Regions from separate parts of the Alteromonas sp. McT4-15 genome, predicted to be linked through region 3. Evidence: predicted binding sites of a transcription regulator. Region 3 holds the regulator's gene; each other region holds the start of a gene.

Region 1 (3,280 bases), on a different contig from region 3:
TAGCAACAGACTTAAAAGGTATCTCTGTAGGCGTTGTGCGTTATCGTCAAGGTGATAATCCTCACGTACTTGCCATTTACGAGCAAGCACTTGAACAACTTAAAGCATCTGGCGCTACGTTAGTTGAAATTAGCGATTTCAATCAGCCAGATACCTTCTGGCGAGACTCGTACAACGTATTGTTAAGCGAATTCCATGCATCTATTAATGAATACCTGGCCTCTTCGCCGGCACAATTGCCCGCTCGAGACCTCGAAGGCCTGATAGCATTTAATAGCCAAAGTGAGCGCGAACTAGCATTGTTCGATCAGAGTATTTTCGAGAAGTCGTTGGCATCTGATTCACTGGAAAGTGAAAACTATAAGAATGCCGTGTCGCTCATTCAAGATACAGCTGGTAAGAGTGGTATTGATGCGTTGATGGCAAAGCACAAGGTTGATGTGCTTGTCGCACCTTCAAATAGTCCCTCGTTTCTCATTGATGGCGTTTATGGCGATCACTCACCTGCAGGGTTTATCGGTATTGGCTACTTAGCCGCAGTTGCTGGGTATCCGCACCTAACCATTCCTGCTGGTGCCGTAAAAGATTTACCCGTGGGAATAAGCTTTATTGGGGCGAAGTGGCAAGATGAAAAAGTGCTTAGTATTGGCAGTGTATTTGAAGCAAAACACGGTTTTTACATCACACCAAGCTTGCTGCCTACTCGATTTGATAACCCTGCACTTAAAGCAGTAACAAAGCCTTATCAGCCATAGCGTGAGGTTAACTGACACATAAAAAAGCCCCGATGTGTTGTCGGGGCTTTCAAATGTGAATAGCAAAAAGCGGTAGTATAACTGCTTGTTAGCCTGGCTTTTTCACCCATGCACTACACCAACCGTCTGCATTTACCAGCTTGTTCGGGAAGATGTTACAAGGACGGTATTGCTCACCATCACTACCTTGTACATACATGCAGTTAGCACATTTAGCACCATCAACGGTTGATGATGGGGTGTAGTTTAATGCTTTTGCAGTTGCATCATCTGCACTTAATTGCTCTTGTGCTTGCGCGCGAAGCGCAACGCCACCTAATGTAAGACCAATTACTGTAGAGCCTGACAGCTTAAGAAAGTCGCGGCGATTTACAGATTTCATAACACTCTCCTTAAGAGATAGAAACGATAATGATTCTTTTTTATTTAGCGCCTTAAACGCAAAAACCTGCCAAAGCGGCAGGTTTTTTTACATAACTAGATACTATCTCTTTTTCAAAAAAGATCGAATAAAAACGTACACTTTCTATTGATCTACATTAAATAAACGTCACACGCCTATGTGTTTGATACAGCATCGAAGACAAAGTTCACTTCGTTTTTAGCGCTATACCGGGCTTGGCGTAGGCGAACTGTGCCAAACGGCTCGTTGCGTGATAACTATCTAAACCTGATATACAGGCGCTCTTCAGCCCTTCAATATCAACAAACCCATCACTTGCAATATAGTCTTCGCTGATATGTAGCTCTTGAATTTCGCCTATGATCATCTCTGTATCGTTGATGAGCGTGAAATGTTGTGCCACTTTAAGCCCGATTTTCACTTCACTTTCTTTTACAAAAGGTGCCGAAAAGGTCTCACTAAAAAATGGTGTTAGGCCCACGGCGTCAAATTCACTTTCATCCGGCGCATAGCGTGCAGAGGTTTGGTGCGCTTTATCAATCCAGTCGGTACTGACGTGGTTTAGCGTATAAAAGCCACTTTTTTTAATATTACCCAATGAGTCTCGTTGGACCGTGTGCGGACGCATGATCATGCCAAGTAGCGGCGGATTAGCACCGATGTGCACCACCGAACTGATAATTGCGACATTGTGCGTAGTACCATCGGAGGTGCCTAACAGCACTGCAGGCTTAAAGCCGGATAAGCTGTTTATAAGGTTAGCGCGATAGCGCTGTTCCATGCTGTCGATGTCGGTTTTAAACAAGGGGCTAGTCATTTTCTCGCGTAGCCTCTAGTTGAAGTTCATCGCCATGCTGGTAAACGTTAAGTTCAATCGGCTGGCAACATACCTGACAGTCAAGTACTTGCACTTGTCCAACATCATTTATTTCATCAATTTCAACGTCGTTCGGGGCCATACAATAAGGGCAAGAAAAGCCCATCGCGCGGGTTAAGCTCATAAAATTGTTCACCGTTTTACTCTAGTACTATATGGTACGTGGTGAAGGCGGCGGGTGATCATCTTTCAACAGGTTTTCGCTGTAGGCAATTGGCATACGTAAACGCAAACTGAAGCGCACGAGAGTTGTTAATTTATCTGTATAAATATACACTATTTGCGTGTTCAGCATTACAGTAATTACTATGCGAAAAGACTTGCCTCCACGTTATTATTTAACGCATTTTTATGAATTCTTGCACTTCTTTGAGGGGGCAAGCGCGACGCTGTTAACTGATGAAGCGGCGCGTTTTATTTCCAATTTCAAAGCGCTTGATGAAGATAAACAGTGCGTTGTGGTTCGCGCGGCAAATAGAAAGTATGCCGTTATTGATCGCAGGCAGTTTAATTATGCAGAAATTACCGCCCCTCAACAGCAGATAGACTGGTTGATAGACAATGGCTGGTTTGGTGATCTTTCAAGCGCGTCAATAAGCGATATTGCTGGTGTTTTAACCAAAGAGGCACTGCTGGGGTTACTTGGCGAGTACACCAGTGTGAGTGGTCTTGCATCGCTGACGAAACCCAAACTAGTCACACTGCTTCGCAATGAAGTTGAACAAAAGGGCTGGCCAGCGAGTTTCTCTAGTGATGATTATTTGGTGTGCCTGTTCGATGAAGCGCTGCGTTTCCTATTATTTTTGTATTTTGGTAACACCAAAAGCCGTTTAAATCAGTTTTCAATGCGCGACTTGGGGGTAATGCGAACACGCGCAGATTCTGTTAGTGACGTTGCGCGTTTTGAAACAAAAGAAGACACGCAGGCGGCGTGGTTTTATGCAAACTGCTATCGACAGCTTAATGACTTAAGTGATAGCGAATTAGAAACCCTATCTCGAAGTGACTTTCCGCAAACCCATGGTGTGTCCGCATGCTTTTATAAAGATCAATTGTTATACGCCCTCGGACTTAAACTGCTTGGCATAGCGCGCAGTCGTGCGTTAGAAGTCTTAGCACGTGCGCAAAGCGACAAAGCAAAAGAAAAGTGGCTTAGAGAAAGTTATAAAGATGGCGCGACAGATGAAGTAAAAGCCGCCCTTGAAGAGATTATTGATAACCCGCAATCAGATACCTTATTAGCCT
Region 2 (3,280 bases), on a different contig from region 3:
AATCGAACGACCTTGAGGTGAAACGTTGGCGTTTACTCAGAACAGCTGCAATTCGAATAGAATTAGTAACCCCCAAGATTGAAGCCGAAATACGACGTTTAGAACAAAGTTAAGGATAGCCCGATTTATGTCTAATATTGATGAGATTGGAATTCGCGGAATACCTAAAGAATCAAAGCTAATATTGTTGGGAGATTGGTATCAGAATCCAGGGCAAGAGTGGAAAGTCATTTGTTATTTTTACCGGGATGATCTAGGTTATTTTAGGAAGGGTTTGCCTATCGATCTATTACCAGCCTTAGTCCCCGGAACTGTCTTTCCAAGAACATCAACAGAAAACAAGGCTCAGGGATGGACAGAAACGGTTATGTTGCCTCAGCAGGACAGCTGGAAAAAAGTAGATTTTCGACAACTACCTCGCACCTTAAAACGTGTCGATGATTTTTCAGAACAATTCGACAATTGCGTTCTGTACAGAATCGAAACTGACGAAAAAGTATATTGGTTACCAATAGCAGAAGTCGCACGCATGCTTTTCTTTCATTCTTCAGAAGTGGTGCGCGCTGCTGTTTATCAGGGGAATACCTGGCAACTTGGTAAGTCCTGGTCTGAAGATTGGGTTGGTAACGTTGAGTTGTCTGCCAATATCCCTGTTAGGTATATGAACAGCCTACAGTACAGAAAGTTCTTTACTTGGTTATTCTTTGATTCTGACACGCAAGATAGCTTCGGCTCTGTTTTTAAATCAATTAATCAGAATTCAATTGTTGAAAACGGTGCAGATCGTTGGACATTTGATTTTACAACGCCAGACTTGAGCTACTGTGAAATTTCACTTTCAGGCTATACGGGCAGAGAGGCTGAAGAAAATCAGGTGTTTATTCGTGAAATTAGGTCAGTTTCTGGTCTGAAGGCGCCTGACCTTGATGTTGTATATTTCTCACACCCTGATGACCACCTATTGCTGAGCAAAGACCCTAAAGAAAATGACGAAAAACCTAAACCACTTAACAAACCACCCGTAGATATTAGAGAACTGGACCCAGACACGAATCCGAAATCCAGTAAAAAGCGGCACTCTGTAAAGTTAGGGCGAAGCGGATTAAATTTTGATGTGGAGCTCGATACAAGGCGTAGCCCAAGGAATGTGAAGGCGCTGCCACCCCAATCTGAACCAGACCTTGAAGAGATAGAAGAGCAGACTCCTAAAGAATTGGCTAGCCTGCAACAAGGGAGTGACAAAGGAAAAGCTCTAAAGGCCGATGTCGACAATCTTGACCCTCCGGACTTAGTAGATGCGCCCGAGAAAATTGTATTCTTTCAGTCCATGCTGCGAAAACTGGAAGAAGAACATGGGTGGCAAATTGAGAGCAAAATCGGAGATGTCCCGAAGAAAAGATGTCGCAGTCAGCATTTAGTTGGGGATAGACCGCGTCGGTACTGCCATGCTGTTATTAAGCGAGATAAATCGACGACGATTCAGATACTAGAAATTGAACTAACCAGTAAGTTAAAGAAAGACGGGACATTAGAAGCTGAAAGCTTATCCACATTGTTTTTTCGAGCAGGCGATACCGCTGTTACTTTTCAAAGGATTTTAGATGAGTTGATGACGGCATATAAGGACGAAAGGTTGAATGCAATGAGCTGGAAACGACAGTTTATTTCACAAAACACTTCGGTTAGAGAATATTTAGGTCACCCTGACAACAAGATAAAAAACGAACTAGATGCTCTTGAATCATGGGTAGCAAGAGCCGCTGATAAAGTTATAGGAATGTAGCAGAAATATATTAATACCGCTTCCGTCAGAGTGGCTATTCTAGCTTCGAGCGGTTGCTTTGCGAAGAAGTGGGTTGCATCCTATTGCGCTGTGAAAAAATGATTGGCAGTTGCAAGCCTTGATCTGGATCAATACAACATATAGTGTCTCGTGTGATTATTTAGCACAACATATAGTTGTTTGGGTTATCTAATGCAGCCCCTTTTTAACACACTGGAACCTCAAGTGCTTTTCCAAGAAGTACCTGATGAAGTGTCGCTCGGCTTTACTATCACCGGTTGTAAACTACGTTGTGAAGGCTGCCATAGCGAAGAGATTTGGGACGGCAACTTGGGAGTATCCCTAACGAATGAAGCATTTGCCGCTTACCTTAAAAAATATGAGGGCTTTATAACCTGTGTGCTCTTCTTTGGAGGTGAATGGTATGCAGAGGCGCTAATTGAAAAGCTTCGTATTGCCAGACAATCCCAACTGAAGACCTGTCTTTACACCGGATTACCCAGAGTATCCTCAAAAATCCAAGAACAATTGTCATTCCTGAAAACCGGTAAGTGGATATTTTCACTTGGCGGACTCGACTCCCCGTCGACCAATCAAAAACTAATAGACGTCAATACAGGTGAATTACTAAACCATAAATTTTGGGAGAATCAGTGTGCTAACCCTTGATGAAAAACACATAAAACAAAAACTACAGTTTATCGATAGTTATTTAAATGCTGAAACAGCAGCTGATGGCGCGAAGTTAGACGCCAACGCAAATGTGACACATAAAAACATTGCCACGCTCGAGGCTGAACTGATGAAAGACTATTTTATTCAGGTAAACCGAGCATTAGTGAGTAATAAAATTGAAGAGCTATTTGGTCATGAACTTGCACTTGAGTACCAGCGACAGATCGAGTCACATGAAATCTACGTGCATGATGAAACCAGCCTAAAACCATACTGCACCTCAATTACCATGTATCCGTTTCTCTTAAATGGGTTGACTGAACTTGGCGGTGAATCCAAGGCTCCTCAACATATCGAGTCTTTCTGCGGCAGCTTCGTAAACTTGGTATTTGCCATCAGTGCCCAATTTGCAGGAGCCATTGCGACTGTCGAATTTCTGATTTATTTCGACCATTTTGCGCGTCGGGATTATGGAGAAAACTATCTCAACACGCATGCAAAAGAAGTCGCTAACCATCTACAGCATGTCGTTTATGCCCTAAACCAGCCAGCGGCGGCTCGCGGCTATCAGAGTGTGTTTTGGAACATATCGCTTTATGACAAATTCTACTTTGACTCAATGTTTGGCGAGTTTGTGTTTCCCGATATGAGCAAACCCCAATGGGAGAATATCGAATCGTTACAAGCTTTCTTTCTAGAGTGGTTTAACAATGAACGCAAGCGGGCGGTACTCACTTTTCCTGTGGTTACAGCGGCAATGCTGACAAAAGACGGAGCAGTCAGAGACATCAATTTTGCAGCAACATGCGCTAAAGCGATGAG
Region 3 (3,280 bases):
ACATTCTGATTCTACCATTTGCTGTATCTGGTTTGCTTTCGCCTTGGATGGCTGTGGTAGGCATGTCACTAAGTTCTATTATTGTGGTGACAAACTCAACCCGACTATTGAGTAAGTAGCATGAGCATTATTTACGTCCTTATACCCATCGCCATCATTATCGTGGCCGTCGCTATCGTTATTTTCTTTTGGGCTGTAAAGTCCAATCAGTTTGAAGACCTCGATCGTCAAGGCTACAGTATTTTGTTTGATGATGATCTGTCGCCAGAGGAAAAACAACTTGCAGAACAACGTAAGAAACTGCAAGAAAAAGAAGAATTAACTCACTTATCTAAACACACGAACACAGCGAAAACATCAGTCAATCAACCTGAAAACGAGACTCATGGAAGGCATTAATTACTTTTCTGCCTTTCTTATTGGCCTCGCAGGCGGCGTTCACTGTGTAGGAATGTGTGGGGGTATTGTAACCGCACTACGAATGGTTACCCCCAAAGGCATTTCCCCCTTCCCCTATACACTGACTTATAATATTGGGCGCATTGTGAGTTATACCATCGCAGGCGGTATAACTGGTTTTTTTGGAAAAATTGCCGCTGATTATATTCCCCTCGCGAATTATGCACTTTCACTGATTAGCGGCATCATGCTACTGCTATTGGCATGCTATCTCGGGCAGTGGTATACCGGCTTAACCAAACTAGAACGGTTGGGCAACGGAATATTTAAAAAAATACAGCCTTACTCTAAACGTTTTTTACCATTTAGGACGCCGCTGAGCGCCTTTCCCTACGGCTTTATTTGGGGATGGTTACCGTGCGGGTTAGTGTATTCGACATTAACATGGTCATTGGCTTCTGGCAGTGCCTTGCAAGGTAGCGCAATTATGTTCTTCTTTGGGTTAGGCACATTGCCTACACTGATTGCGACAAGCTTGGGTAGCCAATGGTTGATCTCAGGATTTAAAAACATATTGGTTAGACAAGGGATCGCGAGCATAATGGCTATATATGCTGTTTATCTGATTTATCGCGCAATCGCCTAAATCTTGCGGTATCATAACAAAGTAAACCCTGTAATTTGTGAGTTAGTATTTATGAGCAAAGGAAGCCAATTCTCTATACATTGTCAAAACTGCAGTTTCAGTCATTTATGTCTACCAGTGGCATTGAATAAGACAGAAATTGAGTCTCTTGATGACATTATTGAGCGTAAAAAACCACTCCATAAGGGCGATACGCTTATCCAAACTGGCGATACCTTTCGTTCACTCTTTGCTGTTCGCACAGGCTCATTTAAGTCTTTTGTTACAAACAAAGAAGGTGAAGAGCAGATAACAGGTTTTCACTTTCCTGGCGATATCATAGGCTTTGATGCACTACGTGAAAATCAGCATCAAAGCTACACGCAGGCTCTTGAAACTGCAATGGTGTGCGAACTTCCCTACGAAACGTTAGATGAAATGTCAGTACAATTTCCAAAACTTCGTCACCAGATTATGAGCTTCATGAGTGCGGAAATTAAGCAAGATCACGATATGATTATGCTGTTAAATAAACGCACAGCCCAAGAACGTCTCTTATATTTCATCTCGCATTTGTCTCAACGTTTTGAAGAACGTGGTTTTTCACACAGAGAGTTTCACTTAACGATGACACGTAATGAAATAGGTAACTATTTAGGTTTGACTATCGAAACGATAAGTCGCCTGTTAAGTCGCTTCCAAAAAGACGGTATTATCAAGGTAGATGGCAAGCTTATTACTATTTTAGATTTTGATCGACTTAGTACAAAACTAGAAGCGCTTAACGGTCCCAGCGTTGTGTGTAACGGTTAGGAACCCTAATCAACAACTGATAACAAGATTAAGATTGGCGCTTTGAAAGCGCCTTTTTTATTTATTGATCTAAAACAACTAACGTTTTTAGTATTGTCGTTTACACTTACCTTAAGCGTCCAACTTATTTATAAAACTAAATACTAAGCTTTTGTTTATAAGGGGTAGTTATGATTGAGTACAAACGCATCCTTGCTGTTGTTGATGCCGAGCGAGACAACCAACCTGCCTTAAGCAGGGCCTACGAATTAGCGTCAAAATTGGGCGCTTCAGTAACAGCCATGATGGTGGTATACGATCTCTCTTATGACATGACCACTATGCTTAGCCCTGATGAAAGAGAGTCAATGCGCGACGCCGTCACTAACGAACACGCCAAATGGCTATCAGGAGAGCTTCACAAGCAAGGCTATGGAGAAACTGATATTGTTGTTGAGTGGAATAATCGCGCCTATGAATCAATTATTCATTATGCCTTGGACAATCAAATCGATTTAGTGGTTAAAGCAACTAAGAAACATGATGACTTGGCATCCGTTATATTTACGCCCACAGACTGGCACCTGATGCGTAAATGCCCTCGTCCAGTATTATTGGTAAAAGAGCACGATTGGCCAGAAGGTGGCGAAATTATTGCTGCTGTAAACGTAGGTACTGAAGACGACGAACATGCTGCGCTCAATGATAAAATTACCGTTATTGCCAACGACTATGCGTCGCTTTTAAAAGGGAATGTCAATCTTGTTAACAGCTACCCTTCTACACCGCTAAATATTGCTATTGAAGTCCCTGAGTTCGACCCTGACACTTATCATGATGCGGTTAAGCAACACCACCAGAATGAAATGCGCGCCCATGCACTTAAATATGGTGTACCTGATAATAAATGCGTAGTTAAAGAAGGATTGCCAGAAAAGGTTATCCCCATGGTTGCAAAAGACATTGACGCAGAACTCGTTATCATCGGCACAGTTGGCAGAGTTGGCATTTCAGCCGCTTTGATTGGTAATACTGCAGAACATGTTATCGATGAACTGAACTGCGATGTGTTGGCACTCAAGCCCGACGGTTTTGTATCACCGTTGGCAAACTAAGTGCTGTGCAAAGTAGGATGTCATTATTTTGAACGAACAAGAACTCTGAACGAACAATAGCGAATAAATTAACGTGCGCAGGCATGGTTTCGAAAAGGTGCTTTATTGTATAATGTGCTTTTTATTACAAACCAAGCTAGTTAATTATGAGTCTAGGCACAAATGGTGCTGATGCGGCGCCTCTAAATGCGACGCAAAGTAAGCAAAAGTACAACTTCAACAAACTTCAAAAACGCCTTCGCCGAAATGTGGGTAAAGCCATTGGCGATTTTGGAATGATTGAAAATAATGACAAGGTAATGGTGTGCCTATCAGGCGGTAAAGACAGTTACACCATGCTCGACATTCT

The links. The regulator FNR, encoded in region 3, switches genes on or off when oxygen is low (the NO sensors DNR and NnrR bind a similar motif). The targets are predictions, from matches to a motif close to TTGATCTAGATCAA.
Region 1: a site for FNR is predicted at 1,285-1,298, ahead of LHL20_RS00485 (high-potential iron-sulfur protein). Genes of this name have one in related genera too.
Region 2: a site for FNR is predicted at 1,902-1,915, ahead of nrdG (anaerobic ribonucleoside-triphosphate reductase activating protein). Genes of this name have one in related genera too.

What each region holds. Positions count from the first base shown of each region.
Region 1 is NZ_JAJALG010000001.1:106,773-110,052, forward strand. It holds gene LHL20_RS00480 (amidase) at 1-755, shown strand, start outside; gene LHL20_RS00485 (high-potential iron-sulfur protein) at 844-1,137, opposite strand; gene LHL20_RS00490 (flavin reductase family protein) at 1,346-1,975, opposite strand; gene LHL20_RS00495 (CPXCG motif-containing cysteine-rich protein) at 1,968-2,159, opposite strand; gene LHL20_RS00500 (exonuclease domain-containing protein) at 2,344-3,280, shown strand, end outside.
Region 2 is NZ_JAJALG010000001.1:167,548-170,827, forward strand. It holds gene LHL20_RS00735 (TnsD family Tn7-like transposition protein) at 1-113, shown strand, start outside; gene LHL20_RS00740 (Tn7-like element transposition protein TnsE) at 128-1,783, shown strand; gene nrdG (anaerobic ribonucleoside-triphosphate reductase activating protein) at 1,976-2,452, shown strand; gene nrdD (anaerobic ribonucleoside-triphosphate reductase) at 2,439-3,280, shown strand, end outside.
Region 3 is NZ_JAJALG010000044.1:15,268-18,547, forward strand. It holds gene LHL20_RS19035 (heavy metal translocating P-type ATPase) at 1-119, shown strand, start outside; gene ccoS (cbb3-type cytochrome oxidase assembly protein CcoS) at 121-399, shown strand; gene LHL20_RS19045 (sulfite exporter TauE/SafE family protein) at 386-1,045, shown strand; gene fnr (fumarate/nitrate reduction transcriptional regulator Fnr) at 1,097-1,837, shown strand; gene uspE (universal stress protein UspE) at 2,008-2,931, shown strand; gene ttcA (tRNA 2-thiocytidine(32) synthetase TtcA) at 3,078-3,280, shown strand, end outside.